Linked DNA regions of Ramlibacter pinisoli. The protein of the gene in region 1 binds, or shares a complex with, the protein of each later gene. Links are inferred from orthologs where the notes say so. Each region holds a gene or a part of one and is shown in the gene's direction. Other genes may lie near its edges.

Region 1 (15,299 bases):
AGCTTGCGCACCAGCAGGCGGGTGGCCAGGCTGGGGCTGGACTCCTGCGTGTATTCCAGCCGGTCGAGCCAGATCCAGTCGCTGTTGTCCGGCCGCCAGGCGTAGCTCACGCGCGCGGTGGCCTTGCTTCCGTCGTTGGCGCCGCCGCGCACGGTGCTGAGCGCCAGCCCGGCCGCGACCGCCTCGCCGCGGTCCAGGCGGCGTTGCACGCCCAGCAGCAGGTTGAGCTTGCTTTCGGTGTCGCTGCCGCGCCATTCGATGCGGGAGTTGCCGCTCCAGCGGTCATCACGGTAAGCCAGGCCGACGCTGACCGCCGTGCCGTCGCTCACCAGGTTGTAGCCGCTGGACGACGCGGTGGCCGACGGCTGGGTGGAATTGCTGCCCGAGGCGAGCGGCTGGTTCACGCCCAGTGGGTTGACCACGCCGCCGCGCAGCGTGCGGGTCTGGTCGAGCGCCGCATCGGCGGTCCAGCGCTCGTCGAGCTTGACCTTCTGCACCAGGCCCAGGCTGGCGTACAGCCGGCCGGCGTCCATGACCGTTTCGTTGCCCACGCCGCCCAGCAGTTCGGCGCCGCGCCACAGCTCGGTGCGCAGGCCCACGCGGCTCGTGTTGGCGCTCAGCTCGCGGCCGCGCGCGAACTCCTGCACCGCGGTCAGGGTGGTGCCGGGGGCCACGCGGTAGTCGGCGCCCAGGGCCAGCCGGTTCGGGTAGTTCACCGTGCCGCTGCTGCCGGCGTCGATGTCGGTGCTGGCACGCAGCACCAGCTTGCGCTCCAGCGCCTCGTAGGAGGCGCCGGCCGTGAGCTGGCGGGTCTCGCCCTCGACGCCCTTGGCGTCGGTCTCGGCGGCGGTGCGCGCGCCGGCCGACACGCGCAGCTGCTCGTCGACCTGCCATTGCGCCCGCCCTTCGACCAACTGGCGGCTGGCCCCGGTGGCGAGGTCTTCCTGGCGCAGCACCTGGCCCTGCAGTTCCAGCCGGTCGGTCAGGCGCAGCCGCGCCTGCGCGCCGGCGTCGCGCTGGCCCTGCGCCACCACCGCCTGCTGGCCGAGGCCGAACCCCGGCTCCTGCTGGCGCGCGTGGGCCCGCAGCGCCGTGATGCCGTTGTCGTGCACCACCTCGGCCAGGTAGGCATTGCCGCTCTGCGCGCCGGTGGCGGACTGGGCGGTGCTGGTGGCCAGCTCCAGCTTCATGCGGGTGGCGTCGTCGATCCGCACCGTGGCGTCGGCAGCGGTCAGGTTGCCTTCGCGGCCGACCGTGCCCTCGTGGATGCGGGTGATGCCGACCTCGGTGCGGCCGGTCACCTGCAGCGCGGCACGGCCGCCGTAGGTCCAGCCGGCCTCGCCGTCGACGGTCTCGTACTCGGCCACCAGGAATACCGGGTTGAAGTCGGTGTCGCGCGTGGCCAGCGGCGAGCGCAGCAGGATGGTGCCGGCGTCGACGTCGATCTGGTAGTCGAGGTAGGGGGTCAGGTCGCGGCTGGACAGCACGCGGGTGGGCTGGAAGCGGTCGCGCACCTCGATGCGCAGCTTCTCGGAATTGAGCAGCAGGCCGCGGGCGCGCAGGCGGTACAGGCCGGAGGTACCGTCGCCCTGGATCTCGTCCTTCAGGTAGGCCTGCGTAGTGCGGCTGGCGAAGGCGTTGTAGCCGACGCGCTCGCCCTTGAACTCGGACTTCAGGCCGTTGAGGGTGCGGCTGTAGCGGCCCAGTTCGGTGACCGTGAGGCCGGTGTCGAAATCGCCGAACAGGGCATAGAACTGCTTCTTCTCGATCTTCAGGTACAGCTTGCGCAGGCTGGCGCCGTCGGCATGGGCCTGGGTGGCGTCGCCGTACAGCGTGTAGTAGCGGTTGGGGTCGATCACCTGGCGCAGCGCGTTGCGGCTGGAGGGGCCCTGCTCCTTGGCACTGTCGTAGGCAGCCGTCAGCAGGTACTCGCCCTTGACCATGCCCTTGGCGTAGAAGGCCAGGCGGTCGCGGTCGAACAGCTGGGCGTCGGCGCCGGCGTCCTGCAGCGCCTCCATGTTGCCGGCCAGCCGCTTGTGGCCGGCCGTGCCTTCGGCGAAGCCCACCAGCACCCAGTCACGCGCGTCCGACTCCAGCCAGGCGCGCACCTCGCTCGTGCGGTTGTCGCCGAAATCGAACCTGAGCACCACCTCGCCCGACTGGCTGGTGGGCTGCAGCGCGATCAGGGCGACGCCGTCGTCGCCGATCTCGTAGCGCGGTCTGCCGCCGAGCGAACCCGACAAAGGGTCGCCCTGGATCGCGTCGGCCTGCTGCTTGGTGAGGTAGGGGGCGTTCAGCTGCAGCTCGCCGGTGGCGCCACGGCGCACCGGCTGGCCTTCGATGTCCAGCAGGCGCACGGCGATCACCGGCACCGAGCGGCCGTCGGCCACCAGCTTGGAGCGCTGCGGCTCCAGGTTCGCCTTGGCCGGGTTGACGCCGTAGTGGATGATGCGGCTCTCGCGGAACACCGGCTCGTGCTTGTCGTCGTACACGGTCAGCTCCAGCAGGTTGCTGCCGTTGCGCAGGTCGACGCCGCGCCAGTTGGCCAGCGCCACCTCGCCGTTCGGGCTGAGCAGCGCGCCCTCGAAGCGCAGCGGATCGACCGGCTTGCCGTTCACGCGCAGCTCCACGCCCTGGCCGCGGCCATGCTTGACGGCCACCTTGACCGCCGGCAGCGCCGGCACGAAGCCGGCCCTGGGATGCAGCCACTCGATGCCGGCCGGTGCGGCCGCCAGCCACTTGTCGTCGTACGGCAGCTGCTCGACCAGCTGCGGGCCGGCCGGCGCCGCGGCCGGCCGCGCGTCAGCCGCCGGCTGGGGCACGGGGGCGCTGCGCACGGCCGTCGGCGGCAGGCCGGGCAGCTCGGCGCACTGCTGCGCGGCGGCGGCGCCGGGTTCCAGGTGCAGCAGCGGCAGGCCGACGGCCGTGCCACCAGGCGGCTGCACGCGGGCCGACAGGCTCACCGGCCCGACGGGCGCCTGCGCCAGTTCCACGCTCAGGCGGTGCTCCCAGCGGCCGGGCTGCGCCGGCAGGCGCAGGGCGAGGAACTCGGGCTCGACCTGCACGCCCGGCGCCGGCTGGCCATCCAGCAGCACGGAGCCGGGCACCGGCTGCGTGCCGGCCGGCCACATCAGGGTGGCGCTGACCGCGTCGTTGGCCACCGGCGCGGCCAGGCGCAGCTCCAGCCGCTGGCCGTCGCGGCGCAGTTGCTGCTCCATGCAGCTGGGCACGGCCACCAGCCGGAAGTCGGCGCGCCACAGGGTGCCGCCGCGCAGGTTGACGAACTGCGAGAAGTCGCGCCCGCCGCTTCGGCTGTCCGGGTCGCAGCGGCGCAGCTGCCAGCCGGACGGCAGCGTGGCGGTGTCCAGCTGCACGACATGGGTGCCGGGACGCAGGTTGTCGATGTGCCACTGGCCCTCGGCATCGGTCACCACATAGGTGCCGTCCTGCAGCAGCACCCGCACGCCCGGCAGGCCGCGCAGCTGGGTCGGATCGCGCTCGCTGGCCTCGCACGAGGCGGCCAGCGTCACGCGCCCGACCAGGAAGGCGCGGCTGCGATTGAGCTCGTCGACCACGCTCACGACCGCCTTGGCGGTGTTGGAGGTCAGGGGCGCGACCGCCTGGGCGACGTTCTCGGCCGGTCCCACCTGCGCGCTCGGACCGATCGCCGCCACGTAGCGCAGCGTCACCGGGCTGCCGCTGGCGACGGTGCCGACGGCGAACACCAACGAACGGCCGTCGGCGCCGATCTGCGGGTCGGCCAGCGGCGCGTCGTTCAGGCGCGCCGAGCCGGCGCGATAACGGAAGCCCGGCGGCAGGCGGTCGGCCACCCGCACGCCGGCCAGCGGCGCCGCGCTGGTGGTGGACAGGGCGAGCGAGTACGGGACGAAATCGCCCACCGACCCGATGGCCTTGCCGGCCGTCTTGAGGATGTCGAGCTGGCCGACGGCGGGCGGATCGAGCGGGATGTCGGCCTCGAACGGGGGGCCGGGCAGCACGGTGAAGGAGGCGCCGCGCGACACATCGCCGAGAACGAACGGCGCGCCGGGCAGCGCCTGCAGCGTGGCGTCGACCACTTTGGACGGGTAGGTGTAGCCGGCGGCCGGCTCGACCTGGAAGCGGTAGCTGCCCGGCGCGACGACGCGCGGGAACTGGTAGCGGCCGGGCGCCAGCGCATAGACGGTGCCGCCGGAGTCGGTGACGGTGCTGCCAGTCAGCACGCTGGACGGATAGGTGCTGACGCCGTCGTTGCCGCGCACCTGGGCCGGCAGTCCGGTCGCGACGTCGATCAGGGTAACGCGCACGCCGTTGACCGGCTGGCCGGTGGCCGAGTCGAACACCAGGCCGAGCGGGTCGACCAGCGCCACCGACGTCACCACCGCGCTGCTGCCCGACTGGATGTAGGTGGCCGTCAGGCGCTGGTTCGCCGCCGCCTGCAGCGAGCAGTTGCCGGCCTGCACGGCGCCGGCGACCAGCGGGATGTAGCCGAGGAAGACGCCGGTCGACGGCCCGGTTTCGGTCAGCGTCAGCGTCTCGCGCTCGCCGCCGGCGCTGGTGACCGTGACGGAGACCGTGTCGGCGACGGCGCCGTCGGCGTTGGCCGAGGCGTCGGTGACCTCGATGAAGGCCACGTCGCGGCCGTTGTAGGCGCTGGCGCTGGCGAGCAGCTGGCTGCTGGGGATGGCCAGCGCGCCGGCGCCGGGCTGGGTGGGCGGCGCCAGCGTTGCCGGCGTCCCCGATGCCGGCGTACAGGCCGTGGGCTGCACCATCTGCCAGCTGGCCGCGCCCGCAGGCAGGGCGGCCAGCGCCGGCATCAGGCCGAGGAAGCGGATCGCGGCCGGCAGCGCCACCGAGGGCGTGGCCGTGGCCGTGACCACCGAGGTCGCGCCGGTCGACGTGACGGCGGTGCCGCCGACGGTGTAGACGACGCTCGCGGTGTTGGTGATGGTCGTGTTGGGGGGCGTGGCCGCACGCACGGCGGGCACGAGGACGGTGAACAGGAACAGGACGAGCAGGAACAACCAGGCCTGGGTGTGCGCGCGGGCGGCGCGCACACCCAGGCCCGCTGGGCCGGAGGCCAGCGGGCGCGGATGACGTGGGATGCACGTCATCGCGTGGTCACTTGATGAACACGTTGTAGATCAGCTGCAGCTTGTCGCCAGGCTTCAGCTCCCCCGCGGCGTAGCCGGGCTCGACTGGCAGGACGGAATTCCAGTTCACATTGATGTCCGGCGCGGTGTAGTTGCCGCTCGCTGTCAGGTACTGCGTGCCGGTCATGCCGCCAAATGACGCGCGCGCCGCGCCGGACCAGATCACCTTGAAACTCTTGCCGGTCGATGTGGCCGCCCCGGGGTTGACCGCTGCGCCCACTGCCGCGCAGGCCGGCGAGCCGGCCACGTTGGCACCAGTGATGAAGTCCGAATCGAAGGTGACATTGGCCGTTGCCAGCGTGTCCTTTAGGTTGGTCAGCGTGGCCGACCGAGAGGTGTTGGTATCGACTCTCTCAATCAGAACGGTGTACTGGATGTACGAACCCGGGATGCTCTTCGGCGCATAGGGCGGTGTTCCACTTTTGTCGCCGCCGACCGGATCGCAGATCGTCTCGGCCGTCTTGGTCACCCTGATCGCGGCCGTCGACACCTTGAAAGCACTGCGGGCGCTGTGCTTCGCGTCGCGCGGACCGTCTTCGCTGGTGCCGGAGCCGTCGGCGAATACGATGTCGACGACCGTCGGGCTATTGGTCGTCGATTCGATCAACGCCACGAGCGGCTTCCCCACTTCCCGCGCAGTGGCGACCAGCGTCACTGCGCCAATCTCGTCGTTGACCTGGCCCGGCGGAATGCTGCAGGCCACTTTCAGCGTCACCGACGTGCCCGCCGTCAGCCCGGCAATGCTGGTGATCTCCGTCGTTGGGGCAGCGTTGTCGTAGATCTTGCAGTTGGTCGGGTCGAAGGCGTCGGCGACCGTGGTGGCACTGGTGCCGTTGAACATGTAGCCCACCGGACCCGACAGGTTGCTGGTGGTGCTGAGCGCGAAGTCCTGCGTCTCGTTGCCTTCATTGGTCAGCACGAACGTCAGCGTCGAGGTGCTGCCGGGGATCGCGCTCACGCCAGGAGTCGTGTCGGTGGTGGTCACGTTCAGGTTGATCTTGTTGTCGACCTTGAAGGAGGTGAAGGTGCAGGTCTTGGTGCTGTTGCCGGAGGGCGAGGAGCAGATCTGGTCTTGCCCAATGCCGCCAACCGAGTAGTCCAGCTTGGCAGCGTTGTCGATCGGGGTGCCAGCGGGCGTGAGGGTGGATGCGGCCTGGGCCGTTCCGGCCAGGGCGCCCAGCGCCAGGAGCGCTGTCGCTCCCAGGCGGGCCAGTGAAGTTCGCACTGTCATGTCAGTTTCCTTGTGGGTTGTTCGAGGTGGAAGGAGAAATCGGAGACGAGAGGGCCTGCGGCCATCGCAGGTCGGGGCCGCGGCGGACCGCAGCTCCAGAAGCGCGCAGGGCCGGCGCGCGGCCAGCCCCCTTGCATGGGATGGAAGTGGCGATGAGGGTGGTCGGCGCGGGCCGTCATGGCGCCCGCGGTCAGTTGACGGTGACGCGGAAACTCACGACGCCCTGCTTGCCGGGGGCAAGCTCGCCGCGATAGACCCAGCGCACGTGGGTGAACTCGGACAGGCCGGCGGGACGCTCCTTGCCGTCGGCGCCGCGCACCTTGACCTTGTCGGCCGCCGCCCAGGTCTTGCCGCCGTCGGCGGAGAAGCTGATGTCGGTGTTCTCGCCGGTCGCACTGCCGCCCACCAGGGTGGTGTTGACCGGGACCGGGTTGACGACGGAGATGTTGCCGGCCGGCTTGCTGCCGGTGTTGCGGAAGGTCGAGGTGTAGATCACCTCGGCGCCCGGCGCGGCCTTCGCGGCCGGCTCGCGCCGCTTCTCGGTCTTGCCGTCGGCGGTCTTGACCTCCTTCTCGATCTCGGCGACGTTGCGCAGCTCGATGCTGCCGGGCTGGTTGCCTTGCGCGTGCGCCGGCGCGAGCCAGGCGGCGGCGAAGGCCAGGAGGACGGTTTGGAAGAGACGACGCTGCATGTCAGGGACTCCTTGTGAAATTCAGTTGACGGTGGCTTTGAACTCGATCGCGCGGCTGGCTGGCGCGGTGAGGGTGGGAAAGGTGGTCTGGACGGTGCCGGCGGCGTAGCCGCTGTCGTCGCCGTCGGCGGCGTCGGTGCGCGCGGCGCCGTCCACGGTGATGCTTCCGGGCACGTAGGTCAGGGTGGCCGGCAGCGGGTCGGCGACGGTGACGCCGGTGACGGTGCCGGCGCCGCTGGCGGTGAGCACCAGCCGGTAGGTGAGGACCGCGCCGCTGGTGACGTTGGCGCCGCCGGCCGGGTCGCGCACGGCCGCCACGCTCTTGGCGATGCCCACCGCGACCGACGAGACCAGGTAGGTGCCGGTGGCCGCGGCCTGGCCGCCGCCACGGCCGACGACGATGGGCACGTCGGCCACGCTGCCCACCTGGGTGCCGGGGGCGGCGCCGGCGCCGACGGCGGTGGAGATGGCGCTCAGCGTCGCCCTGCCGGCCGCCCCGGTGGGCTGGCCGGCGGGGATGGCGCTGGCCAGGAACACCACGCGGCTGGCGTCCGCCGCCAGGGTGATGTCGTTGCCGCCGGTGACGTACATCGTGTCGGCGGCGGCGCCGGACGACTGGAACCCGGCCTGGCCGCCGCTCTCCAGCCAGATCGCGGCCGGCGCCGCATCGGCCGGGTCGAACTGGTCGCCGGCGACGGCGTTGTTGCGGACCAGTCGGAAGGTGTCGGCGGCGTTGCCGGTGTTGGTGACGACGAAGGCCAGCGGGCGCAGCGTGTCGGGCGAAGCCGAGGGCACGGCCGTGCTGTCCTGCCAGGTCACGGTGACGGCAAGGACCCGCGCGACGATCACCGGCAGGGAACTGGCCGATGCCACGCTGGGCGTGCCGCCGATCGAGTAGTTGAGGACGGCGGTGTTGCGGATGGCCGAGCCGGCCGGGGTGCCGGCGGCCCATGCGGCGGACATGCCCGCCAGCAGGCCCACGACCAGCACCACCCACCGGACAATCACGCCCCGGCCCGCGTCCCTTCGACAACCCCTCACCGCTCGAGTCCCGCTTTGACGTTCCCCGTCGACGAGGAGCCCGGAACGACCGCTTGGCCGGGGCGCTTGTCTTTATGTAACGACGGGATTACAAGTTGTTACTGAGGTTAGCATAGGGTTCCGACTTAAGGATGAGTTAGCCCACGCCCTAGGTGGGGCATGACGGTTTGCCGCGCTGGCTGTTGTATTTGCGCGCCGAAAAGCAGCGCTGCGAGGCGCTTGCCCCGCGTGAGACGGCTGGATTCAGGCCGCCGGGTCGGCAAAAGGTGCAGGCCGAACGCTGTCCTTGGTCACCGCGACGGGGGCCGTTGGGTCGCGGGAGCAGTCGGCCGAGGAAGGGCCCCTCCCCTGAAACTTTGTAACAGGCGTCCGGCTTCCCTGGACGCAGCCGGCTCCGGTCTTGCAGAGGATGGGCGGTCGATCGCGTCAGCGGCTTCAGGGGTGCGCCGGCGCCGATGCTGGCTGCCAGACCGGAGCAGCCGACGGAGCCAATGGGCGCCCGCCGCGCAGCAAGCCCCGCAGGCAGGCCCCGTCCGACAGCCCCGGGGGCTTGCAACCGACACGGAAAGCCCTATCATTAGCACTCGCAGGAGATGAGTGCTAGCAGACCAGCCGGCGCCCTCCCGTCCAATTAGGAAGCGCTAACTTTTGTTGGCGCTTTTTGATGTCCAACCCCCAAGGAGATGCAATGAAACTTCGCCCTCTGCACGATCGCGTGATCGTCAAGCGCCTGGAACAAGAGACCAAGACCGCCTCCGGCATCGTCATCCCCGACAACGCCGCCGAGAAGCCCGACCAGGGTGAGGTGCTGGCCGTCGGCCCGGGCCGCAAGAGCGACAAGGGTGAACTGATCGCCTTGAACATCAAGGTGGGCGATCGCGTGCTGTTCGGCAAGTACAGCGGCCAGACCGTCAAGGTCGACGGCGACGAGCTGCTCGTCATGAAGGAAGACGATCTGTTCGCGGTCGTCGAGCGCTGAGCCCCAGCCTCCTGTCATCCCCTTCCATTCACTGAATTTCCGGAGTCATCCACATGGCAGCTAAAGACGTCATTTTCGGCGGCGACGCCCGCGCCCGCATGGTCGAAGGCGTGAACATCCTGGCCAACGCCGTCAAGGTCACCCTGGGCCCGAAGGGCCGCAACGTCGTGCTCGAGCGCTCGTTCGGCGCCCCCACCGTCACCAAGGACGGTGTCTCGGTCGCCAAGGAGATCGAGCTCAAGGACAAGCTCCAGAACATGGGCGCCCAGATGGTCAAGGAAGTCGCTTCCAAGACCAGCGACAACGCCGGTGACGGCACCACCACCGCCACCGTGCTGGCCCAGGCCATCGTGCGCGAAGGCATGAAGTACGTGGCCGCCGGCATGAACCCGATGGACCTCAAGCGCGGCATCGACAAGGCCGTGGTGCAGCTCACCGACCAGCTGAAGAAGGCCTCCAAGCCGACCACGACCTCCAAGGAGATCGCCCAGGTCGGTTCGATCTCGGCCAACAGCGACGAGTCGATCGGCAAGATCATCGCCGACGCGATGGACAAGGTCGGCAAGGAAGGCGTCATCACCGTCGAAGACGGCAAGAGCCTGAACAACGAGCTGGACGTCGTCGAAGGCATGCAGTTCGACCGCGGCTACCTCTCGCCCTACTTCATCAACAACCCGGAAAAGCAGTCGGCTCTCCTCGAGAACCCGTTCGTGCTGCTGTTCGACAAGAAGATCAGCAACATCCGTGACCTGCTGCCCACGCTGGAGCAGGTGGCCAAGGCCGGCCGTCCGCTGCTGATCATCGCGGAAGAAGTCGAAGGCGAGGCGCTGGCGACCCTGGTGGTCAACACCATCCGCGGCATCCTGAAGGTCGTGGCCGTCAAGGCGCCGGGCTTCGGCGACCGCCGCAAGGCCATGCTGGAAGACATCGCCATCCTGACGGGCGGCAAGGTCATCGCCGAGGAAGTGGGCCTGACGCTCGAGAAGGCGACGCTGGCCGACCTGGGCCAGGCCAAGCGCATCGAAGTGGGCAAGGAAAACACCACCATCATCGACGGCGCCGGCGCCGCTGGTGACATCGAAGCGCGCGTCAAGCAGATCCGCGTCCAGATCGAGGAAGCCACCAGCGACTACGACCGCGAGAAGCTGCAAGAGCGCGTGGCCAAGCTGGCCGGCGGCGTGGCCGTCATCAAGGTCGGTGCCGCCACCGAAGTCGAGATGAAGGAAAAGAAGGCCCGCGTCGAAGACGCCCTGCACGCCACCCGCGCTGCGGTGGAAGAAGGCATCGTGGCCGGTGGTGGCGTCGCGCTGCTGCGCGCCAAGCAGGCCGCCGGCGAGATCAAGGGCGACAACGCCGACCAGGACGCCGGCATCAAGCTGGTGCTCAAGGCCATCGAAGCGCCCCTGCGCGAGATCGTCTTCAACGCCGGTGGCGAGGCTTCCGTGGTGGTCAACTCCGTGCTGAACGGCAAGGGCAACTACGGCTTCAACGCCGCCAACGACACCTACGGCGACATGATCGAGATGGGCATCCTGGATCCCACCAAGGTCACCCGCACCGCGCTGCAGAACGCCGCGTCCGTCGCGTCGCTGATGCTGACGACCGAGGCGATGGTTGCCGAGGCCCCCAAAGATGAAGCCCCGGCGATGCCCGGCGGCGGCATGGGTGGCATGGGTGGCATGGGCGGCATGGACATGTAAGTCCGACGCTCCGCGGGCGCGACGCGCCTGCGGACGTTGCTGCGATGCAGACGAAAAAGCCGGGCACTGCCCGGCTTTTTTCTTGGCTGCGCCCGGGGGTCAGAGGCCCGGCGGGATCTCGAGCGGGTCGTTGCGCGGCAGCTCGGGACCGGTGCCGTACTCGTTGGCCGGACCGGTGGGTTGCACGAGCCAGTAGATCATCAGCGCCCAGCCGATCAGCGGGATGAACCAGACCAGCTGGAACCAGCCGCTCTTGCCGATGTCGTGCAGGCGGCGGGTGCCCACCGCGAGCGACGGCAACAGCACCGCCACCCCGACGAGCGCGTTGAGCACGTCGCTGAACATCGCCGCGACCACGGACACCAGGAAATAGAACAGCGCGAACCACCAGTACTCCGGCCGGCTCGCGCGCCCGTTGAACGCCGCGTACTTGCGCAGGCAGGTCTTGATCGACTCAACGAAATCCATGCAGTCCCTCCTCCGGGCACCAGCGCCCGGTCCGGATCATAGGACCGCCGCTCAGCCCCGCAAGCGCGCGACCAGCGCGGCCGTCGACGCATCCAGCCCGGCCACGTCGCCCGATGCCAGGCGCGGTGCGATGTCCCTGGCCAGCACCTTGCCGAGCTCCACGCCCCACTGGTCGAAGCTGTTGATGCCCCACAGCGCGCCGGCGAAGAAGACGCGGTGCTCGTAAAGCGCGATCAGCGCCCCCAGGCTGGCCGGATCGAGCCGCTCCAGCAGCAGCATGGTGCTCGGCCGGTTGCCGGGAAAGTGCTTGTGGCCGCCGGGGTCGGCCTTGCCGAGCATCAGCGCCTGGGCCTGGGCCAGCACGTTGGCCAGCAGCTGCGGCTGGTGGCCGGGCAGGTCATGGGCCGCCTCGCGCGCCGCGATGAACTCCACCGGCACCACGTCCGTGCCCTGGTGCAGCATCTGGAAGTAGGCGTGCTGGCCGTTGGTGCCGGGCTCGCCCCACACCACCGGCGCGGTGGCGAACGGCAGCACCCGGCCCTGGCGGTCGACCCGCTTGCCGTTGCTCTCCATCTCGAGCTGCTGCAGGTAGGCAGGCAAGCGCCGCAGGGCGCTGTGGTACGGCGCCACGCTGCGACTGGTGAAGCCATGGAAGTTGCGGTACCAGACATCCAGCAGGGCCAGCCGCAGCGGCAGGTTGCCCTCCAGCGGCGCGGCTCGCACGTGCTCGTCCATGGCGTGCGCGCCGGCCAGCAGCGCGCGGAAGCCGGCGCCGCCGATCGCGATGGCGACCGGCAGGCCGATGGCCGACCAGAGCGAATAGCGGCCGCCCACCCAGTCCCAGAAGCCGAAGGTGCGCTCGATGCCGAACTCGGCGGCGGCCTGCACGTTGGTGGTGAGGGCGGCGAAATGCCGCGCAACGTCGCTGCCGCCAGCCTGCGTGAACCACTGCCGCGCCGAGCGGGCATTGGTCATGGTCTCGATGGTGGTGAAGGTCTTGGAGGCGACCAGGAACAGCGTGCTCTCCGGCCGCAGTCCGCGCAGCACCGCGGCCAGTTCATGGCCGTCGACGTTGGAGACGAAGTGGAAGCGCTTGCCCGGCGTGACCAGGGTGTCGAGCGCCAGCACGGCCATCTGCGGCCCCAGGTCGGAGCCGCCGATGCCGATGTTGACCACGTCGGTGATCGCGGCGTCGGCGCGCACCTGGTCGGCGAACGCCAGCATCGCCCGCTGCGTGCCGTGCACTTGGGCGAGGTCGCCGGCCAGCGCCGGGTCGACGCGGGCGCCCTCGGGTGTGCGCAGCAGCCAGTGCATGACGGCGCGCTCCTCGGTCGCGTTGATCCGCTCGCCGCGGAACAGGGCATCGCGCTGCGCTTCCAGCGCGCACTCGCGCGCCAGTTGCAGCAGCAGCTGCTGCGCCTGTGCGTCGACCAGGTTCTTCGACAGGTCGGCGAACACGTGCGGCGCCTGCAGGCTGAAGGCTGCGACCCGCCCGGCGTCCAGCGCCTGGCGCAGGTCGAACTGCCGGCCGGCGCCCTGGTGGTGGCGTTGCAGCGCCGCCCAGGCGCCGGTCTCGTCGCAACGCGGGAACGCGGCTGCCATGCTCAGGCCGCCTTCATCAGCTTCTCGAGCTTGACGGCGTCGGCGGCAAAGGACCGGATGCCCTCGGCCAGCTTCTCGGTCGCCATCGCGTCTTCGTTCAGGGCGTAGCGGAAGCCCGCCTCGTCGAAGTTCACCGGCGGCAGGTCGAGCGCCCGGGCCTGCTGCGGGTCGAGCGCGCGCGCCAGTGGCGCCTCGGCCGTGGCCAGCTGCGCGAGCAGCTCGGGGCTGATGGTCAGCAGGTCGCAGCCGGCCAGCGCCTGGATCTGCCCGGTGTTGCGGAAGCTCGCCCCCATCACCTCGGTGGCGATGCCGAAGTGCTTGTAGTGCAGGTAGATCTGCCGCACCGACTGCACGCCGGGATCGTTCGGGCCGGCGCTCGCGGCCTCGTCCCAGGCGCTGCCGGCGGACTTCTTGTACCAGTCGTAGATGCGGCCGACGAAGGGCGAGATCAGCCGCACCTTGGCCTGGCCGCAGGCCACCGCCTGGCAAAACGAGAACAGCAGCGTCAGGTTGGTGTGGATGCCGCGCCGCTCCAGCCGCGCCGCCGCCTGGATGCCTTCCCAGGTGGACGCGACCTTGACCAGCACGCGCTCGACCGGCACGCCCTCGGCCTGGTAGAGCTCGATGATGCGCTCGGCGCGCGCCACCGTCGCCTCGGTGTCAAAGCTCAGTCGCGCATCGACCTCGGTGGACACCCGGCCCGGGATGATGGACAGGATCTCGCGGCCGAACTGCACCAGCAGCCGGTCCATGGCCTCGTCGAGCGGCCGGCTGCCGAAGCGGCTCATCGTGTCGCGCAGCAAGGGGGCGTACTCGGGCTTCTGCACCGCCTTGAGGATGAGCGAGGGGTTGGTGGTGGCATCCTGGGGCCGGTACTGCGCCAGTTGCCGGAAGTCACCCGTGTCCGCGACCACGGTGGTGAACTGCTTGAGGGCCTCGAGTTGGTTCATGGTGAGGGTCATTATGGGAGGAACACGGCGGCCGCGGCCGTCCAGCCGGAACCACGCTACATTGGGGTTTCCTTCTTCATCCCTCACCCATGAGCTTCGACCTCGTCCTCTTCGGCGGCACGGGCGACCTGGCGTGGCGCAAGCTGATGCCGGCGCTGTTCCAGGCGTTCCGCCACGGCACGCTGCCGGCCGACGGCCGCATCATCGGCGTGGCCCGCGATGACCTCAGCAACGAGCAGTACCGGGCCCTGATCCAGCAGCGCTTCGCGCAGGTCGACCTGGCCAAGCGGCCGAGCGACGAGGAATTCGGCCGCTTTGCCGAGCTGCTGCAGTTCCAGCGACTGGACCTGTCCAAGCCGCAGGACTATGGCCGCCTGAAGGACCGGCTGCAGCAGCGCAACGCCGACACGGTGGTGATGTACGTCGCGACCGCGCCCACGCTGTTCACGACGGTGTGCGAACAGCTGGCCGTCGCCGGCCTGAACACGCCCGCCACCCGCATCGTGCTGGAGAAGCCGCTCGGCCACGACGTCGCGTCCAACCGCCAGATCAACGAGACGGTGCTGCGCGGCTTCAGCGAGCAGCAGGTGTTCCGCATCGACCACTACCTGGGCAAGCCGTCGGTGCAGAACCTGTTCGCGCTGCGCTTCGGAAACTCGCTGTTCGAGCCCCTCTGGCGGCGCGAGCACATCTCCAACATCCAGGTCACGATCGCCGAGGACCTGGGCGTCGAAAAGCGCGGGGCCTTCTACGAAAGCACCGGCGCGCTGCGCGACATGGTGCAGAACCACGCCCTGCAGCTGGTGTGCGCGCTGGCCATGGAGCCGCCCATCAGCGCCGACGCCGACGCCCTGCGCGACGAGAAGCTCAAGGTGCTGCGCTCGCTGCGCCCGTGGACGACCGAGGCGATCGGGCAGTTCGCCGTGCGCGGCCAGTACGGGCCCGGCACGGTGGGCGGCGAACCGGTGCCCGGCTACCGCAGCGAGCCCGGCGTGGGCGCGGAGAGCACCACCGAGACCTTCGTCGCGCTGCGCGCGGTGATCGCCAACTGGCGCTGGGCCGGCGTGCCGTTCTACATCCGCACCGGCAAGCGGCTGGCGGCGCGCGACGCCCACATCGTGGTCAATTTCCGGCCGGCGCCGCACGCCATCTTCCGCACCCCGCTGGGCGAGGCCAACCGGCTGGTCATCACCCTGCAGCCGCGCGACGGCCTGCAGCTGCACCTGCTGGCGCAGGGCCAGGAGAACCGCCGCCAGGGCCAGTCGCTCACGCCGGTGCACCTGGACCTGGACTTCGACAAGCGCTTCGGCTCCGAGCGGGTCGGCGCCTACGAACGGCTGCTGCTCGACGTCATCGACGGCCGGCTCAACCTGTTCGTGCGCAGCGACGAGCAGGAGGCGGCCTGGCGCTGGGTCGAGCCGCTGCTGGACGCCTGGCAGGGCAACGACAACGGCCTGCGGCCCTACACGGCCGGCAGCTGGGGCCCC
Region 2 (15,425 bases), on another replicon or contig:
GCGAACAGGGCCACGGCCTGGGCGGCCGACCCGGCCAGCTGCTCGGTGACCTCCGGCTTGGAAGGATCCGTGGCCTTGGCCGAATAGCGGCTCACCGCCTCGCGGCGGGCGGCGGGATCGGCCAGGGCCGCGCGCAGGCGCACGAAGCCGTCGAGCGAGCCCTTGTCGTCGGCCGGCACCCGCAGGTAGCGGAACTGGTCGGCCGGCGTCTCGCGCATCCCGAGCAGGAACACCGGCACGCCGTCGCCCATGTCGACCGGCAGCATGTAGTTGTTGAACTCGCGCGCCTGGCCGGCCGCATCGCGCAGCTTGTAGCTGATGCTCGGGCCGATGTTGCGCAGCTCCTTCTTGCCTCCCGCCTTGTTGGCGGCGCCCAGGTGCTGGCCGAGGGAGACCTGCAGGTCGACCTTGCGCGGGTCGGCCCCGCTGCGCGAGGCCTCGCCCATGTTCTCGACGTTGATCACGCGCAGGCCGGTGTATTCCAGCGTCATGGTCTCGGCGCCCGTGCCCTGCCCCTTGGCCAGCTGCGAGGTGCCACCGATCACGCCCTGCAGCTCGAAGCGCTTGCTCTCGCCGTTGATCGGCACCGCCGCCAGTTTCACGCTGGAGCCGCCGTCGTCGAAGCTGGACTGGTAGATCTCGACCCCGCGCCAGCGCGCCGGGTGGTTGACTTCCACCCGCGCCGGCACCGCCTCGCCGGTTTCCTTGTCGTGGATGATGATCTCGCTGGCGAACAACTTGGGCATGCCGGTCGAGTAGTACTCGACGATGAACTTCTTCAGCTCGATCGAGAATGGCAGCTCCTGCAGCAGGATGCCGTCGGGCTGCGACAGCACCGCGGTGCCCGCCTGCGTGCCCTCGGCCACCAGCAGGTTGCCGCGGAAGGTGGGGTTGGCGGCCCCGAGCCGGTGCTGGGCCGGCACGTCGGCGATCATGCCGCCGCCGGCATAAGGCGTCTTGCCGCCCAGCAGCATCTGGGCCCGCACGATCAGGTCGCCGTCGGACAGGCCGCCCAGGCAGACCAGCACGATGGCGCTGTGCGCGGCCAGGTAGCCGATCTTGTTGGCGGCGCCGGCGCGGGCCGCCACCATCCAGCCTTCACCGCGCGCACTGGCGCGCTGCTGCAGCTTGACCTTCCAGCCGGCGCGGGCGAGCGCGTCGCCGATGCGCCGCGCCGCCACCTCGGGCGAGCCGTCGACGCCGGCCTGGGCCCGGTGCTTGAACGACTGCAGCGCCTGCTCGCGCATGCCCTCCTTGAGGGTGCGCAGGTCGGCCAGGATCTTCGGGGTCTGGCGGGCGATGCACAGCGAGGTGCTGGTGACCAGGAAGGCCAGGATCAGCAGGAACCACCAGGCGCTGTAGACCGTGTTGAGCCGCAGCGCCAGGAACAGCTGCGACCAGAACGGCCCGAACTGGTTGACGTAGTTCGCCGCCGGTTCCGCCTGCTTCAGGATGGTGCCGATCACCGAGGCGATGCAGATCACCGTCAGCAGGGAGATGGCGAACCGCATCGAAGACAGCAGTTCCACCAGCGCACGCAGGCGCGGGGAGATGGTCGCGGGGCGCAGGCCCTCGGTGGCGGCGGTCATGGCGGTCGGCAAAAAAGAAGAAGGCGGGCGTCCCTGGGACACCCGCCTAGCTGTAGTGTGCGCCGGGACCCGCTTGGTTCCCGACGGCGTGGCCCGCGATTAACGCAGGCCGGCGATGTAGTCGGCCACGGCCCGGATTTCCCGGTCGTTCAGCTTGGCGGCGACCTGGGTCATCTGCACGCTGTTGACGCGCGCGCCGTCGCGGAACGCCGTCAGCTGGGCCGCCGTGTAATCGGCGTGCTGGCCGGACAGGCGCGGGTACTGGGCCGGGATGCCGGAGCCGTTCGGGCTGTGGCAGCCGGCGCAGGCGGCGATCTGGCGGTCGGCGATGCCGCCGCGGTAGATCTTCTCGCCCATCGACACCAGCTCCTTGTCGCGGGCGAAGCCCGGCTTGGCCTGACTGGAGCCGACGTAGGCGGCAATGTTGCGCATGTCGTCGTCGCTCAGCTGCGACGCGAACGGCTGCATCACGGCGCTCTTGCGCTTGCCGGCCCTGAATTCCTGCAGCTGCTTGACGATGTATTCGGGGTGCTGCTGCGACAGCCGGGGGTTGGCCGGGATGCCCGAATTGCCGCCGGCGCCGTGGCAGGCCACGCAGACGGCAGTGAACTTGGACTCGCCCTGGGCCAGGTCGGGCTTGGCCGGGGCGGCCGGCTTGGCGGGCGCGGCCGCCGGCTTCTCGGCCGGCGCATTGCCGTGCTGCTGGGCGAAGGTGGGGAGCGCGGGCGCAGCCAGGAACGCGGCCGTCAGCAGGGTGGCAAGCAACTTCATGTCAGTAGGTGGTTCTTCGGCGCAAAACCCGGCGATTCTACAATGCGCCTCCCGGGTTCCCCTTCCCGGCTGGACTCCCCCTCCCATGCCCCCACCGCCCGGCGCGAGCCCCGCACCCGCGCGAACCGCGCCGCCAGCCAAGGACCCCGCCGAACGGGCCCTGGGCTGGATGCACACGGCCCGCTTCCTCACCACCGCCCCGCAGCTGGAATTCCTGCCGCCGCACGAGCACCCGGAGATCGCCTTCGTCGGCCGCTCCAATGCCGGCAAGTCCACCTGCATCAACACCCTCACCCAGCAGAAGCGGCTGGCGTTCGCCTCCAAGACCCCGGGGCGCACCCAGAGCATCAACCTGTTCTCGCTCGGCAAGCAGGGCATCACCGACGCGGTGCTGGCCGACCTGCCCGGCTACGGCTACGCGGCCGTGCCCAAGCAGGACAAGCTGCGCTGGCAGCAGGTGATGGCCAACTACCTGGTCAGCCGTCCCAACCTGCGCGGCGTCGTGCTGCTGTGCGATCCGCGCCACGGCCTGACGGAGCTGGACGACATCCTGCTGGAGGTGATCCGGCCGCGGGTCGAGGCCGGCCTGAAGTTCCTGGTGCTGCTGACCAAGGCCGACAAGCTCACCCGCAGCGACGCGGCCAAGGCGCTGTCGATCGCGCGCCTGCAGGCAGCCGGCGGCGAGGTGAAGCTGTTCTCGGCCCTGAAGCGCCAGGGCGTGGGCGAGACCGCACTGCTGCTGTGGCAGTGGACCCACGACGGCGAACCGTGATCGAGACCTTCGCGCTCGCGCTGCCGCACGGCATCACGCTGAGCTGCCGCGCCAGCGGCGCGCGCGGCCGGCCGGTGCTGGTGTTCCTGCACGGCTTCCCGGAAGCGGCCTTCGTCTGGGACGAGCTGCTGGCGCACTTCGCGCGGCCCGAGCACGGCGGCTTCCGCTGCGTGGCGCCCAACCTGCGCGGCTTCGAGCGCAGCAGCGCGCCGGCCGAGGTCGCGGCCTACCGCGCCCGGCACCTGGTGCAGGACCTGGCGGCGCTGGTGGCCGCCGAGGGCGCGCCGCTCGAGTGCCTGGTGGCGCACGACTGGGGCGGCGCCGTGGCCTGGAACCTGGCCAACCAGCTGCCGCAGCTGACCCGCCGGCTGGCCATCGTCAACTCGCCGCACCCCGGCGCCTTCCTGCGCGAGCTGCAGTCGAACCCGCAGCAGCAACAGGCCAGCGCCTACATGAACTTCCTGATCCGCCCGGACGCGGAGCAGCTGCTGGCCGAGGACGACTACCGCCGGCTGTGGGCCTTCTTCACCCAGCCGCACGGCGCGCCCTGGCTCACCGAGGCCGTGAAACGGCGGTACCGCGCCGTGTGGGACGGCGCGCCCGGCGGCCCGCCGGGCGCCGGGCTACGCGGCGGCTGCAACTACTACCGGGCCTCGCCGCTGCGCCCGCCGCGGCCCGGCGACCCGGCAGCCGCGGCCGTCAGCCTGCCGCACGAGATGCTCACGGTCGACCTGCCGACGCTGGTGCTGTGGGCGATGGAGGACATCGCGCTGCCGCCGTCGCTGGTCGAGGGACTGGACGCCTGGGTCCCGCGCCTGACGCTGGAGCGGGTGCCCGGGGCCACGCACTGGATCGTGCACGAGCGCCCGGCCTTCGTCGCCGAACGGCTGGCGGCCTTCCTCGCCCGGCCGCTCTGAGCGCCGGTCAGTAAACCGGCTTGCCGCCCGGCGGGCGGGTCTTGAAGCGCTTGTGGACCCAGTAGTACTGGTCCGGCATGCCGTCGATGTAGTCCTGCAGCCGCTCGTTCATCAGGGCGGTGTCGGCGGCCACGTCGTCGGTGGGGTAGTCGCGCCAGGCCGGCAGCACCTGCACGTCGTAGCCGTCCGGCGTGATGCGCGTGAGCAGCGGCACCACCTTGGCCCGGCCCAGGCGCGCGAAGCGCGAGAGCGAGGGCACGGTGGCGGCCGGGATGCCGTAGAACGGCACGAAGATCGACTCCTCCGGCCCGAAGTTCATGTCGGGCAGCAGGCACAGGGGCACGCCCTCGCGCAGCGCACTCACCACCTGCTTGGCGCTGTCGGCGCGGTCGAACAGGCGCACGTTGCCGAAGCGCCGGCGGCCGGCCAGGATCCAGGCGTCGACCACCGGGTTGGCCTGGCGGGTGTAGATCGTCATGAAGGGCCGCTGGCTGTCCAGCGTCAGGGCCGTCCAGCCGGCATCCATGCCGACGAAATGCGGCCAGAAGATCACCGTCGGCTCGCGCCCCTCCAGTTCGTCCAGCGCGCCGGTCAGGTGCACCCGGCGCCGCACCGCATCGGGCGCGCCGTGCCAGATCCAGCTGCGGTCGAGCCAGGCTTGGGCGAACGCGATGAAGACCCGGGGCACCAGCTCCCGCCGCTGCGACTCGGTCCAGGACGGGTAGCACAGGGCCAGGTTGACCTGCACCACGTGGCGCCGCCCCGGCACCACGGCATACAGCACCCAGCCGAGCGCCCAGCCGAGGGCGCGCACCCAGCGCAGCGGCAGCGGCGCCAGCAGGCGCATGAACAGGACGCCCAGGCGGCTGAGCATCAGGCGGCCCCCCGCGGTGCCTTGTAGCGGGCATAGCCCCACAGGTACTGCGCCGGGCACTCGCGCACCAGTGCCTCCATCTGGGCATTCACGCCCACCGCCGCCGCATCCGGCGCCTCCGGCACCGCGCCGGGCCAGGGGCGCAGGTGGATGCGGTAGCCGCGGCCCCAGCGCAGGCGCTCGCCCCAGGCGAGCAGCACGGCAGCGCCGGTCTGGCGCGCCAGCCGCGCCGACAGCGTCATTGTGTAGGCCGGCTTGCCGAAGAACGGCGCCCACACGCCCAGCCCCTGGGGCGGCACCTGGTCGGGCAGCAGTCCCACCGCCTGCCCGGCCTGCAGGGCCTTGAGCATCTGCTTGACCCCGGCCAGCGTGGTCGGTGCCGTTTCCAGGTTGGGCCGGCGGCGCGCCTGGTCGACCAGCGGCCGCAGCCAGGCCTTGCGGGCCGGCCGGTACAGCACCGTGATGCGGCCGTAGCGTGCGGCGTAGCCCTGGGCCGTGGCCTCGAAGCAGCCCAGGTGCGGGGTGAGGAAGACGATGCCGCGCCCGCGCGCCAGCGCCTCGTCGATCAGGTGCTCGCCCGACCACTGCACCGGCGGGGGGCGGCCGAACCACAGCCGCGGCACTTCGGCGATGAGCTGGCCCGCGGCGCCCACGGCACCGCCCACCTGGCGCAGCGTGTAGCCCGCCTGGGCGGCATTGGCGACGAAGCGGCGCCGGTAGGTGGGGGACGCCAGCAACGCGACCCAGCCCAACGCCACACCCATGACGTGCAGCAGCCACAGGGGCAGCACGGCCAGGAGGCGGAACACGGTGGTCAAGTCAGGACGTTTAGAATGGAGGGGTCGCCGAGTTACTGAACTACTTGCAGGGCGACGTTAAACCAAGCTGCTAAAGCGTTCGCCAGAAGCTCCGGCCAAGGCAACGCGCCTTGCAACCAACGCTGGAGTTTATTCAAATGGCGAGCGACTTCCTCTTCACCTCCGAATCCGTCTCGGAAGGTCACCCCGACAAGGTGGCCGACCAGGTCTCCGACGCCATCCTGGACGCGATCTTCCGGCAGGACCCGCGCAGCCGCGTCGCCGCCGAGACCCTGTGCAACACCGGCCTGGTCGTGCTCGCCGGCGAGATCACCACCAACGCCCACGTCGACTACATCCAGGTCGCGCGCGACACCATCAAGCGCATCGGCTACGACAACACCGAGTACGGCATCGACTACAAGGGCTGCGCGGTCATGGTCTGCTACGACAAGCAGTCCAACGACATCGCCCAGGGCGTCGACCACGCGAGCGACGACCACCTGAACACCGGCGCCGGCGACCAGGGCCTGATGTTCGGCTACGCCTGCGACGAGACGCCCGAGCTGATGCCGGCGCCGATCTACTACGCGCACCGCCTGGTCGAGCGCCAGGCCCAGCTGCGCAAGGACGGCCGCCTGCCCTTCCTGCGCCCGGACGCCAAGAGCCAGGTGACCATGCGCTACGTCGACGGCAAGCCGCACAGCATCGACACCGTCGTGCTGTCGTCGCAGCATGCGCCCGAGATGAGCGACGGCCACAAGATGAAGCCGGCCTTCATCGAGGCGGTGATCGAGGAGATCATCAAGCCGGTGCTGCCCAAGGAGTGGCTCAAGGAGACCAAGTACCTGATCAACCCGACCGGCCGCTTCGTCGTCGGCGGCCCGCAGGGCGACTGCGGCCTCACCGGCCGCAAGATCATCGTCGACACCTACGGCGGCGCCTGCCCGCACGGCGGCGGCGCGTTCTCCGGCAAGGACCCCTCCAAGGTCGACCGCTCGGCCGCCTACGCCGCCCGCTACGTGGCCAAGAACGTGGTCAAGGCCGGCCTGGCCAAGCAGTGCCAGATCCAGGTCGCGTACGCCATCGGCGTCGCCCGCCCCATGAACGTGACGGTCTACACCGAAGGCACCGGCGTCATTTCGGACGAGAAGATCGCCGCCCTGGTGAACGAGCACTTCGACCTGCGCCCCAAGGGCATCATCCAGATGCTCGACCTGCTGCGCCCAATCTACGAGAAGACGGCCGCCTACGGCCACTTCGGCCGCGAGGAGCCCGAGTTCTCGTGGGAACGCACCGACAAAGCTGCGGCGCTGCGCGCGGCTGCGGGCCTGTAAGGCACCTGGCTATTTGTGTTCCGGCCGGATCGTCCAGAAGTACAGGGTCTTGCCGGCCACCCGCTCCATCCGCTCGGGCGGCCACTCGTCGCCCATGTCAAAGTCGTGCGAGATGACCCGCGTGCCCACGCGCAGCTGCTGCCATAGCCGCGGGCGCAGCCGGCGGTTGAGGTCGGGCAGCAGGTAGAGCGTCACCACGCTGGCCGGCGCTAGGTCGGCCTCGAACAGGTCGGCCACCTGGAACTGCACCCGGTCGCCGACGCCCGCCTGTCGCGCGTTGGTCCGCGCGTCGTCGATGCGCTGCGGGTTCAGGTCGATGCCCACCCCGCGCGCGCCGTGCCTGCGCGCCGCCGTGATCACGATGCGCCCGTCGCCGCAGCCCAGGTCGTAGACGGTGTCGGACCGGTCCACCCCCGCCAGCGCCAGCATCCGGTCCACCACCGGCTGCGGCGTCGGCAGGTAGGGGACGTCCAGGCGCTGCGTGTCGTCGGGCCCGGACTGGGTGTAGCCCAGCAGGGGCGTGCCGGCCAGCAGGGCGAGGAGGATCCGGCGGTCGGCACCCGGCGCAGCGATGGGCGGGCGGACGGTCACGGCGTACTCCTCCAGGACGGGCCCCGCCTTGCCGCCGGGCTCAGTCGATCACCGTCTGCTGGCGCTCGTGCTCCAGGCGCTTCATGGCCACGTAGGTCGCCCGGTCCATCTCGCGCAGCTGGCGCGGGTACCGTTCGGTGGCGTCGAACCAGCCCTGGATGCGCCGCTCCAGCTGCTGGGCGGGCGGCACTGTCAGCGAGTCCAGGTAGGAGTCGATCGCCAGGTAGTAACGCATGGCGTTGCGCTCGATCGCGCCGCGCACGCCGCCGATGTACTGCGGCTGGCCGTCGCTCTCCTTGCCGACGACGCTGAAGCCGACCTTGTCGGCACCGACCGTGCCCAGGTAGGCCTGCATGGCCAGGCGGCCGGTCAGGCCGTAGCCGTACGAGTAGGTCAGCCGCAGGAAGGTCTTGCCACGCTCCAGCGGCACCGCCGCCACGCTGATCCGGTAGTCACGCGTGCCCACGGGCCCCTGCGGGGCCACCAGCCGGCTCTCGAAATAGTCGGGCTGGGCGGCCACCTTGTTCCAGCCGAAATCGATCCGGTATGCCTGCTCCAGCGGCTGGTCGAACTTGCGGCCGATGCGCACCCGCAGCCCCGGACCGTTCGTGCCCTCGACGGCATGGCAGTACTTGGTGTTGAAGGGCAGCAGCAGGATGTCGCACCAGTGCGCCGGATCCTGCAGGGCCGTGCTCACCCGCGCAAACGGATGGTCGAGCACCGCGAACACGTCGCCGGTCAGGCGCTCCGGCTCCTCGGTCGACACGATGTGCAGCGTGCGTCCGTAGGGGTTGTTGCGCAGTTGCTCCTGCAACTGCTCGTGGCGGGCCCGCAGCTCGCCGGCGTCGGCCAGCGCGGCGGGCGCGAGGCCGCAGCAACCGATGGCCAGGCACAGCAGGAAAACGGCTTTGCGAAACATGCTGCAGCGTGCGTCGGCGCTGCCCGATTGGCTGTAGGACGCCGCAGGCATCGGCTGTGCGGTGCGCTTCGGCGCGCGGGCGTCGGGCGTGACGCCGTTTTTTCCTACACCCGCTCCCCGGGTTCGCTGACGGTCCAGCCCAACGGCCGCCACAAGATGGCTGGAGACGCGGCGCGGACCTCGACGCCGCCATCATTCACGCATCCAAGGAGCATCACATGGCTGCAGACGACAGGGACATGAACCGCGACCCCATCACCGACGAACCGGGTGCACATCCGGTGGGCACGGGCGTGGGTGCGACCGGAGGCGCGCTCGCGGGCGCGGCGGCTGGCACCTTTGCGGGCCCGGTGGGCACCATGGTCGGCGGCGTGATCGGCGCCGTGGTCGGCGGACTGGCCGGCAAGGCCGCCGCCGAGGCCATCAACCCCACTGCCGAGGAGGCGCACTGGCGCGAGACCTACACCCGCGAGCCGTACTACGAGCCGGGGCGCAGCTTCGACGACTACGGCCCGGCCTACCGGCACGGCGTGACGGCCCGCCTGCGCGAGGACACCGACTGGGAAGCCGCCGAGCCGCGCCTGGCCTCCGAGTGGGAGAACCAGCGTGCCGGTTCCGGGCTGACCTGGGAACAGGCCCGGCCGGCCAGCCGCGCTGCCTGGGAGCGCATCGGCGGCCGCGCCGGCAGCGGCGCGGTGGCGAGCGACACGGCCATGGTGCGCGCGAGCGACCTGGCGCCGGCGCCGCGGACCGCCGGCACCGATCTGGCGGGCGACAGCATGGCCGGCAGCCCCACGGCCACCGTGCGCGACACCAGCGTCCCGGGCTTCGCGGGCACGGTGCGCAGCGCCGGCACCACCGGCGGCAACCGCAGCGACTTCGTCGATGTGCTGGAGGACCTGGTGGAGTGCTGCCGAGACGGCGAGTACGGCTTCGGCGAAAGCGCGCAGCAGGCCCAGCGGGCCGACATCCGGTCGCTGCTGCAGCAGCGGGCGCTGGACTGCCGGCGCGCCGCCGACGAACTGAACCAGCACATCGTCCGCCTGGGCGGCTCGGCCGAGGACAGCGGCAGCGCCCTGGGCGCGGTGCACCGCGGCTGGGTGTCGGTCAAGGCCAAGCTCAGCACCCATGACGACAAGGCAGTGCTCGAGGAGTGCGAGCGCGGCGAGGACAACGCCGTGGCGCGCTACCGCAAGGCGCTGCAGCAGCCGCTGCCCACGGACATCCAGGCCATCGTCGAGCGGCAGTTCCGGGGCGTGCAGCGCAACCACGAGCAGGTGCGCGAGCTGCGCAACCAGCTGCGGGCCGAAGCCAGCCAGGACAGCGCGGCGCGCGGTGCGATGGGCAGCTCGGCCCTGGGCGGTGCGGTGGCGAGCGCGGCACCGTCGATGCCTCACGCGCAGTCGCAGTCACAGTCGCAGTCGCAGTCGCAAGGCATGGAGCGCGGCACCGGCGCCGCCGGCATGGTGGGGGCGGCCCAGAGCGCCGGCAACACCAGTGGCGACCGTGGCGACATCGTCGATGCGCTGCAGGACCTGGCGGAGTGCTGCAAGGACGGCGAGTACGGCTTCCGCGAATGCGCCGAGCAGGCCAGGCGGCAGGACCTCAAGTCCCTGCTGCTGCAGCGCGCGGACGATTGCCGGCGCGGCGCCGAGCAGCTGAACCAGCAGATTCGCCAGCTCGGCGGGTCGGTGCAGGACAGCGGCAGCGCGCTCGGCGCCCTGCACCGCGGCTGGGTGTCGGTCAAGACCAAGCTGAGCACCTACGACGACAAGGCCGTGCTGGAAGAGTGCGAGCGCGGCGAGGACAACGCGATGGCCCGCTACCGCAAGGCCCTGCAGAAGCCGCTGCCGGCGGGTGTGAGGGCGGTGGTGGAGAGCCAGTTCCAGGCGGTCCAGCGCAACCACGATCAGATCCGGATGCTGCGCGATTCCACCCAACGCAGCTGACCGCCGACGGCGCGGGCGCCAACCCGCGCCGCCCCGCATGGCCGCCGACGACCGTCCCCCCTCCCCTGCCGAGGCGCTCAAGACCTACAAGGCCAAGCGCCGGTTCGATGCCACGCCGGAGCCGGCCGAGGGCGGGGTCGCCGACGAGAGCGCGCGGGCGTTCGTGATCCAGAAGCATTGGGCGACGCGGCTGCACTACGACTTCCGGCTCGAACTGGACGGCACGATGAAGAGCTGGGCCGTGCCCAAGGGCCCGAGCTACGACCCGCACGACAAGCGGATGGCGATGCCCACCGAGGACCACCCGATCGCCTACAACCGTTTCGAGGGCACGATCCCGGCCGGCAACTACGGCGCCGGCAAGGTCGTCATCTGGGACAAGGGCACCTGGGTCCCACTGGAAGATCCGCACCAGGGATTCCGTGACGGCAAGCTCAAGTTCGAGCTGCGCGGCCACAAGATGCATGGCCACTGGGCCCTGGTGCGCATGAAGGGCCGCGCCCAGGGCGGCCGGCAGGATCCGTGGCTGCTGATCAAGGAGCGCGACGGCTTCGTGCGCCCGGCCACCGAGTTCAGCGTGGTCGACGAATTGCCCGACAGCGTGCAAGACCTGGACGACCGCCCGGCCGCCGTCACGCCGTCCGGCGGCGCTGTAACGGCTCCTGCGCCGGCGCCCCCCGCGCGCTCCGGCCCGCCCGCGGGGGCCCGACCGGCCGCCCTGCCGGCCACCCTGCAGCCGCAGCTGGCCGTGCTGGTGGACGGGCCGCCGGCCGACCCGCAGGCCTGGGTGTTCGAGATCAAGTTCGACGGCTACCGGATGCTGGCCCGCGCCGAGGGCGGCACGGTGCGCCTGGTCACCCGCAACGGCCACGACTGGACGGCGCGCCTGCCCGCCCTGCAGCAGGCCCTGCAGGCGATGGATCTGCCGGACGGCTGGTACGACGGCGAGATCATCATGCCGGGCCAGGAGACGCCGGCCGACTTCCAGGCGCTGCAGGGCGCGTTCGACAGCGCGCACACCGAACACATCGTCTACTACCTGTTCGACCTGCCGTTCTGCGCCGGCCAGGACCTGCGCCAGGTGCCGCTGGTGGAGCGGCGCGCAGTGCTGCAGCGCATCGTCGAGCGCAAGCCGCACCCGAACGTGCGCTTCAGCGCCGTGTTCGAGGCGCCGCCGAAGGACATCCTGGCCTCGGCCTGCCAGCTCGGCCTGGAAGGCCTGATCGCCAAGCGGCGCGAGTCGTCCTATGCCGGCCGGCGCTCGAGCGACTGGATCAAGCTCAAATGCGGGCGCCGGCAGGAGTTCGTGATCGGCGGCTGGACCGACCCCAAGGGTTCGCGCGCCGGCATCGGCTCGCTGCTGCTGGGCATGCACGGGGACGACGGCAAGCTGCGCTACGCCGGCAACGTCGGCACCGGCTTCGACGACCGCACGCTGCGCGCGCTGCGCCAGCGCCTGGACGGCCTGGAAGCGCCGCGCAGCCCGTTCGATGGTGGCGGCAGCGGGCTGCCGCGCGGGTCGCACTGGGTGCGGCCGGAGCTGGTGTGCGAGGTGGCGTTCGGCGAGATGACGCGCGAGGGCAAGGTGCGCCACTCCGTCTTCCATGGCCTGCGCGACGACAAGCCGGCGGCGGCGGTGTCGCGCGAGCAGGCGCTGCACCTGCCGGTGGCGCGACGCAAGGCCGCTGCACCTGCGCCCGCGCCGGCCGCAACGGCGGCGGCCCTCCCGGCCGGCCTGCGGGTGAGCCACCCGGAGCGCGTGGTCGACGCCCGCAGCGGCATCACCAAGATCGAGCTGGTGCGCTACTACGCGCTGGTCGCTCCGCTGATGCTGGAGCACCTGTGGCGACGGCCGATCGCCATGGTGCGGGCGCCCGACGGCGTGGACGGCCAGCAGTTCTTCCAGAAGCACCTGGACCGCTACCGGATGGAAGGCGTGGCGGCGCTCGACCCGAAGATGGTCCCCGGCCATCCGGCGATGCTGGAGATCGTCGCGCCTGCCGGCCTGCTGTCGGCCGCGCAGATGAACGTGATCGAGTTCCACACCTGGAATGCCGTCGCCACCGCCGCCGACAAGCCCGACCGCATGACGTTCGACCTCGACCCGGGCGAGGGCGTCGACTGGCCCCAGATGCAGGAAGCGGCCCAGCTGGTGCACGCCTTCCTGCACGAGCTCGGCCTGCCCGGCTGGCTCAAGACCAGCGGCGGCAAGGGCCTGCACGTGGTGGTTCCCATCAAGCCGCAGCACGGCTGGGACCCGGTGAAGGATTTCTCGCAGGCCGTGGTGCAGCACCTGGCCCGGACCATCCCGCAGCGCTTCGTCGCCAAGTCGGGGCCGAAGAACCGGGTCGGGCGCATCTTCATCGACTACCTGCGCAACGGCTTCGGCGCCACCACCGTGTGCGCCTGGTCGGCGCGCGCGCGCCCGGGGCTGGGCATCTCGGTGCCGGTGCACTGGGACGAGCTGGCGCACCTGAAGGGCGGCGACCACTGGACCGTGGCCACCGTGCACCAGCGGCTGGACGCCGGCAACAGCCCGTGGGACGGCTATGCCAGGAGCGCGCTGTCCATCAACGCGGCCATGAAGAAGCTGGGCTTCCGGCCCGCCTGACACCGCGCTCACGATGACGCCCAACTGGCCGAGCAAGATCTGGATCGTCCGCCACGGGCAGAGTGCCGGCAACGTCGCGCGCGACGCGGCCGAGGCTGCCGGCCTGGTGGTGATCGACATCGCCGACCGCGACATCGACGTGCCGCTGTCGGACCTCGGGCGCGAGCAGGCGGTGGCGCTGGGCCACTGGTTCGGCAGCCTGGCGCCAGGCGACCAGCCCGAGGTCGTGATCACCTCGCCCTACGTGCGCGCGCGCCAGACCACCCGCCTGCTGATGGAGGCCGCCGGCCTCGATCCCCGCCGGGTGCGGCTGCGCATCGACGAGCGCCTGCGCGAGAAGGAATTCGGCATCCTCGACCGGCTGACGGTGCGCGGCATCCGCGAGCGCCACCCGGAGCTGGCCGCACAGCGCTCGCACGTGGGCAAGTTCTACTTCCGTCCGCCCGGCGGCGAGAGCTGGTGCGACGTGGTGCTGCGCCTGCGCAGCGTCGTCGAGATGGTCTCGCGCGAGCACGATGGCCAGCGCGTGCTGGTGGTCGCCCACCAGGTCATCGTGCACTGCATGCGCTACCTGCTGGAATGCCTGGAGGAGCACGAGGTGCTGGCGCTCGACCGCCAGGGCGACGTGCCCAACTGCGGCGTCACCTCCTACCGGCTCGACCCGCAGGCGCGCGCGATGGCCGTCGACCTGGTCAACTTCGTCGCGCCGCTGCGTCAGGCCGGGACCCCCATCACGCGCGAACCGGACGCGATGGCCGCGCCCAAGCCATGACGTCCACCCCGCCCCTGCCGCTGGACGCCGGCGCGCTGCGCGACTGGCCGCTGCCCGCGCTGTCCGACGACGCCGACAAGGAGGCGCGCGGCCAGCTGCTGGTGGTCGCCGGCAGCCGCGAGATCCCGGGCGCGGCCTTGCTGGCGGCCACGGCTGCCCTGCGCATGGGCGCCGGCAAGCTCGTGATCGCGACCGGCGAATCGGTGGCCACCGGCCTGGCGCTCGCGATGCCCGAGGCGCGCGTGATCGGCCTGCCGGAGACGCCCGCCGGCGGCTTCCGCCTGGACGGCATCGAACGCCTGGAGGCCAGCCTGGAAGGCGCGAACGCCATCCTCGTGGGGCCGGGGATGATGGAGACCGCCGCCACCGCCGCCTTCGCGCGCGGCCTGCTGCCCCTGCTGGCGGGCCGGCGCCTGGTGCTGGATGCCGCCGCCATGGATGCGGCGATGGCGGGCCCCTTTCCCGAGCCGGTGCTGCTCACGCCGCATGCCGGCGAGATGGCCCACCTGACCGGCGCCGGCAAGCAGGCGGTCCTGGCCGATCCCGCGACCGCCGCGTGGGAGGCCGCGCGCCGCTGGAACGCCGTCGTCGCCGTGAAGGGGGCGGCCACGGTCCTGGCCACGCCGGACGGCCGCTGCTGGCGCCACGAGGGGGGCAACTGCGGGCTGGCGACCTCGGGATCGGGCGACACCCTGGCCGGCGCCATCGCAGGGCTGTGCGCACGCGGGGCGACGCTCGAGCAGGCCTGCGCCTGGGGCGTGGTGCTGCACGCCCAGGCCGGCGACCGGCTGGCGGCCCGGCGGGGTGCCGTCGGCTACCTGGCGCGCGAGATTCCCGACGCGATGCTCGAGGCGCTGAACGCCATCGCGGGCTGAGGCGCGACGCGCCCGCGGGCAGCAAGGTCCTTCCCACTATTCGCGCCACCGGGGAGCGTGTCAATCGCGGACCGGGGGTTCGGACCCGCGGGCCCGCGATCCTTTGCAACGAGCTGCTACCCACCCCCGTCGTGACGCGGCATCCCGTAACCGCGGGCAACGGTGCTCGCTTTCGAGGGCACGCTGCCTAGACTCCGCGACCCCGACAAGCGCCACTCCCGGCGCCTCGGCCACCGGGCCCGGCAAGGTCCGAACGCTGGAAGTATCAACATGAAAACCTCCGTCCTACTGGCAGCCTCGCTGGCCTGCGGCGCAGCGCTGGCGCAGTACACAACGTCGCCCCCGGATCAACGCCCGGCCGATCCGGCGGCGGCGCCCATGCAACCCGCACCGCGCGATGCGCCCCCGATGTCCGGCACCACCGCGGACCCGTACAAGTCCGGCACGGCCAGCCCCTCGGGCGGACGCACCGAGATGGGCGCACCGCCGGCGCAGACCCGATCCATGCCACCGCCGTCATCCACCATGGGCAGCTCGCCGTCCCGCATGGCCCCGGCGCCCGTGCAGCTGCCGGTGCCAGGTCCGGGCTGACGCAGCCACCACCGTCCCTGCGTTCGGGGAGTTCGCATGAGCGGCTACCTCGACCACGGC

What was found.
Region 2: the proteins of groL (region 1) and metK are in contact, whole or in part, in a cryo-EM structure (PDB 8P4O), measured with the Escherichia coli proteins. The link is inferred for Ramlibacter pinisoli from one-to-one orthologs.

The regions. Positions count from the first base shown.
Region 1 is NZ_WSEL01000003.1:2,370,633-2,385,931, forward strand. What follows is about bases 8,630-11,468. They hold groL (chaperonin GroEL), read left to right. Parts: upstream 8,630-9,145; coding sequence 9,146-10,792; downstream 10,793-11,468. Other genes in these bases: groES (co-chaperone GroES), read left to right, coding at 8,802-9,092; GON04_RS12780 (DUF805 domain-containing protein), read right to left, coding at 10,892-11,260; pgi (glucose-6-phosphate isomerase), read right to left, coding at 11,312-11,468. Also shown: GON04_RS12750 (hypothetical protein), read right to left, coding at 1-5,111; GON04_RS12755 (hypothetical protein), read right to left, coding at 5,119-6,381; GON04_RS12760 (DUF11 domain-containing protein), read right to left, coding at 6,572-7,072; GON04_RS27185 (DUF11 domain-containing protein), read right to left, coding at 7,094-8,080; more of pgi, read right to left, coding at 11,469-12,862; tal (transaldolase), read right to left, coding at 12,865-13,812; zwf (glucose-6-phosphate dehydrogenase), read left to right, coding at 13,902-15,299.
Region 2 is NZ_WSEL01000009.1:2,010,598-2,026,022, forward strand. The notes cover bases 5,003-7,967. They hold metK (methionine adenosyltransferase), read left to right. Parts: upstream 5,003-5,878; coding sequence 5,879-7,057; downstream 7,058-7,967. Other genes in these bases: GON04_RS24045 (lysophospholipid acyltransferase family protein), read right to left, coding at 5,003-5,741; GON04_RS24055 (SAM-dependent methyltransferase), read right to left, coding at 7,067-7,648; GON04_RS24060 (hypothetical protein), read right to left, coding at 7,689-7,967. In the rest of the region: GON04_RS24020 (cytochrome c biogenesis protein ResB), read right to left, coding at 1-1,589; GON04_RS24025 (c-type cytochrome), read right to left, coding at 1,689-2,360; yihA (ribosome biogenesis GTP-binding protein YihA/YsxC), read left to right, coding at 2,446-3,132; GON04_RS24035 (alpha/beta fold hydrolase), read left to right, coding at 3,129-4,049; GON04_RS24040 (LpxL/LpxP family acyltransferase), read right to left, coding at 4,057-4,923; more of GON04_RS24045, read right to left, coding at 4,923-5,002; more of GON04_RS24060, read right to left, coding at 7,968-8,567; GON04_RS27230 (ferritin-like domain-containing protein), read left to right, coding at 8,786-10,516; ligD (DNA ligase D), read left to right, coding at 10,554-13,127; GON04_RS24080 (histidine phosphatase family protein), read left to right, coding at 13,141-13,899; GON04_RS24085 (NAD(P)H-hydrate dehydratase), read left to right, coding at 13,896-14,774; GON04_RS24090 (hypothetical protein), read left to right, coding at 15,045-15,365; GON04_RS24095 (glutathione S-transferase family protein), read left to right, coding at 15,402-15,425. UniProt on the Escherichia coli protein: Catalyzes the formation of S-adenosylmethionine (AdoMet) from methionine and ATP.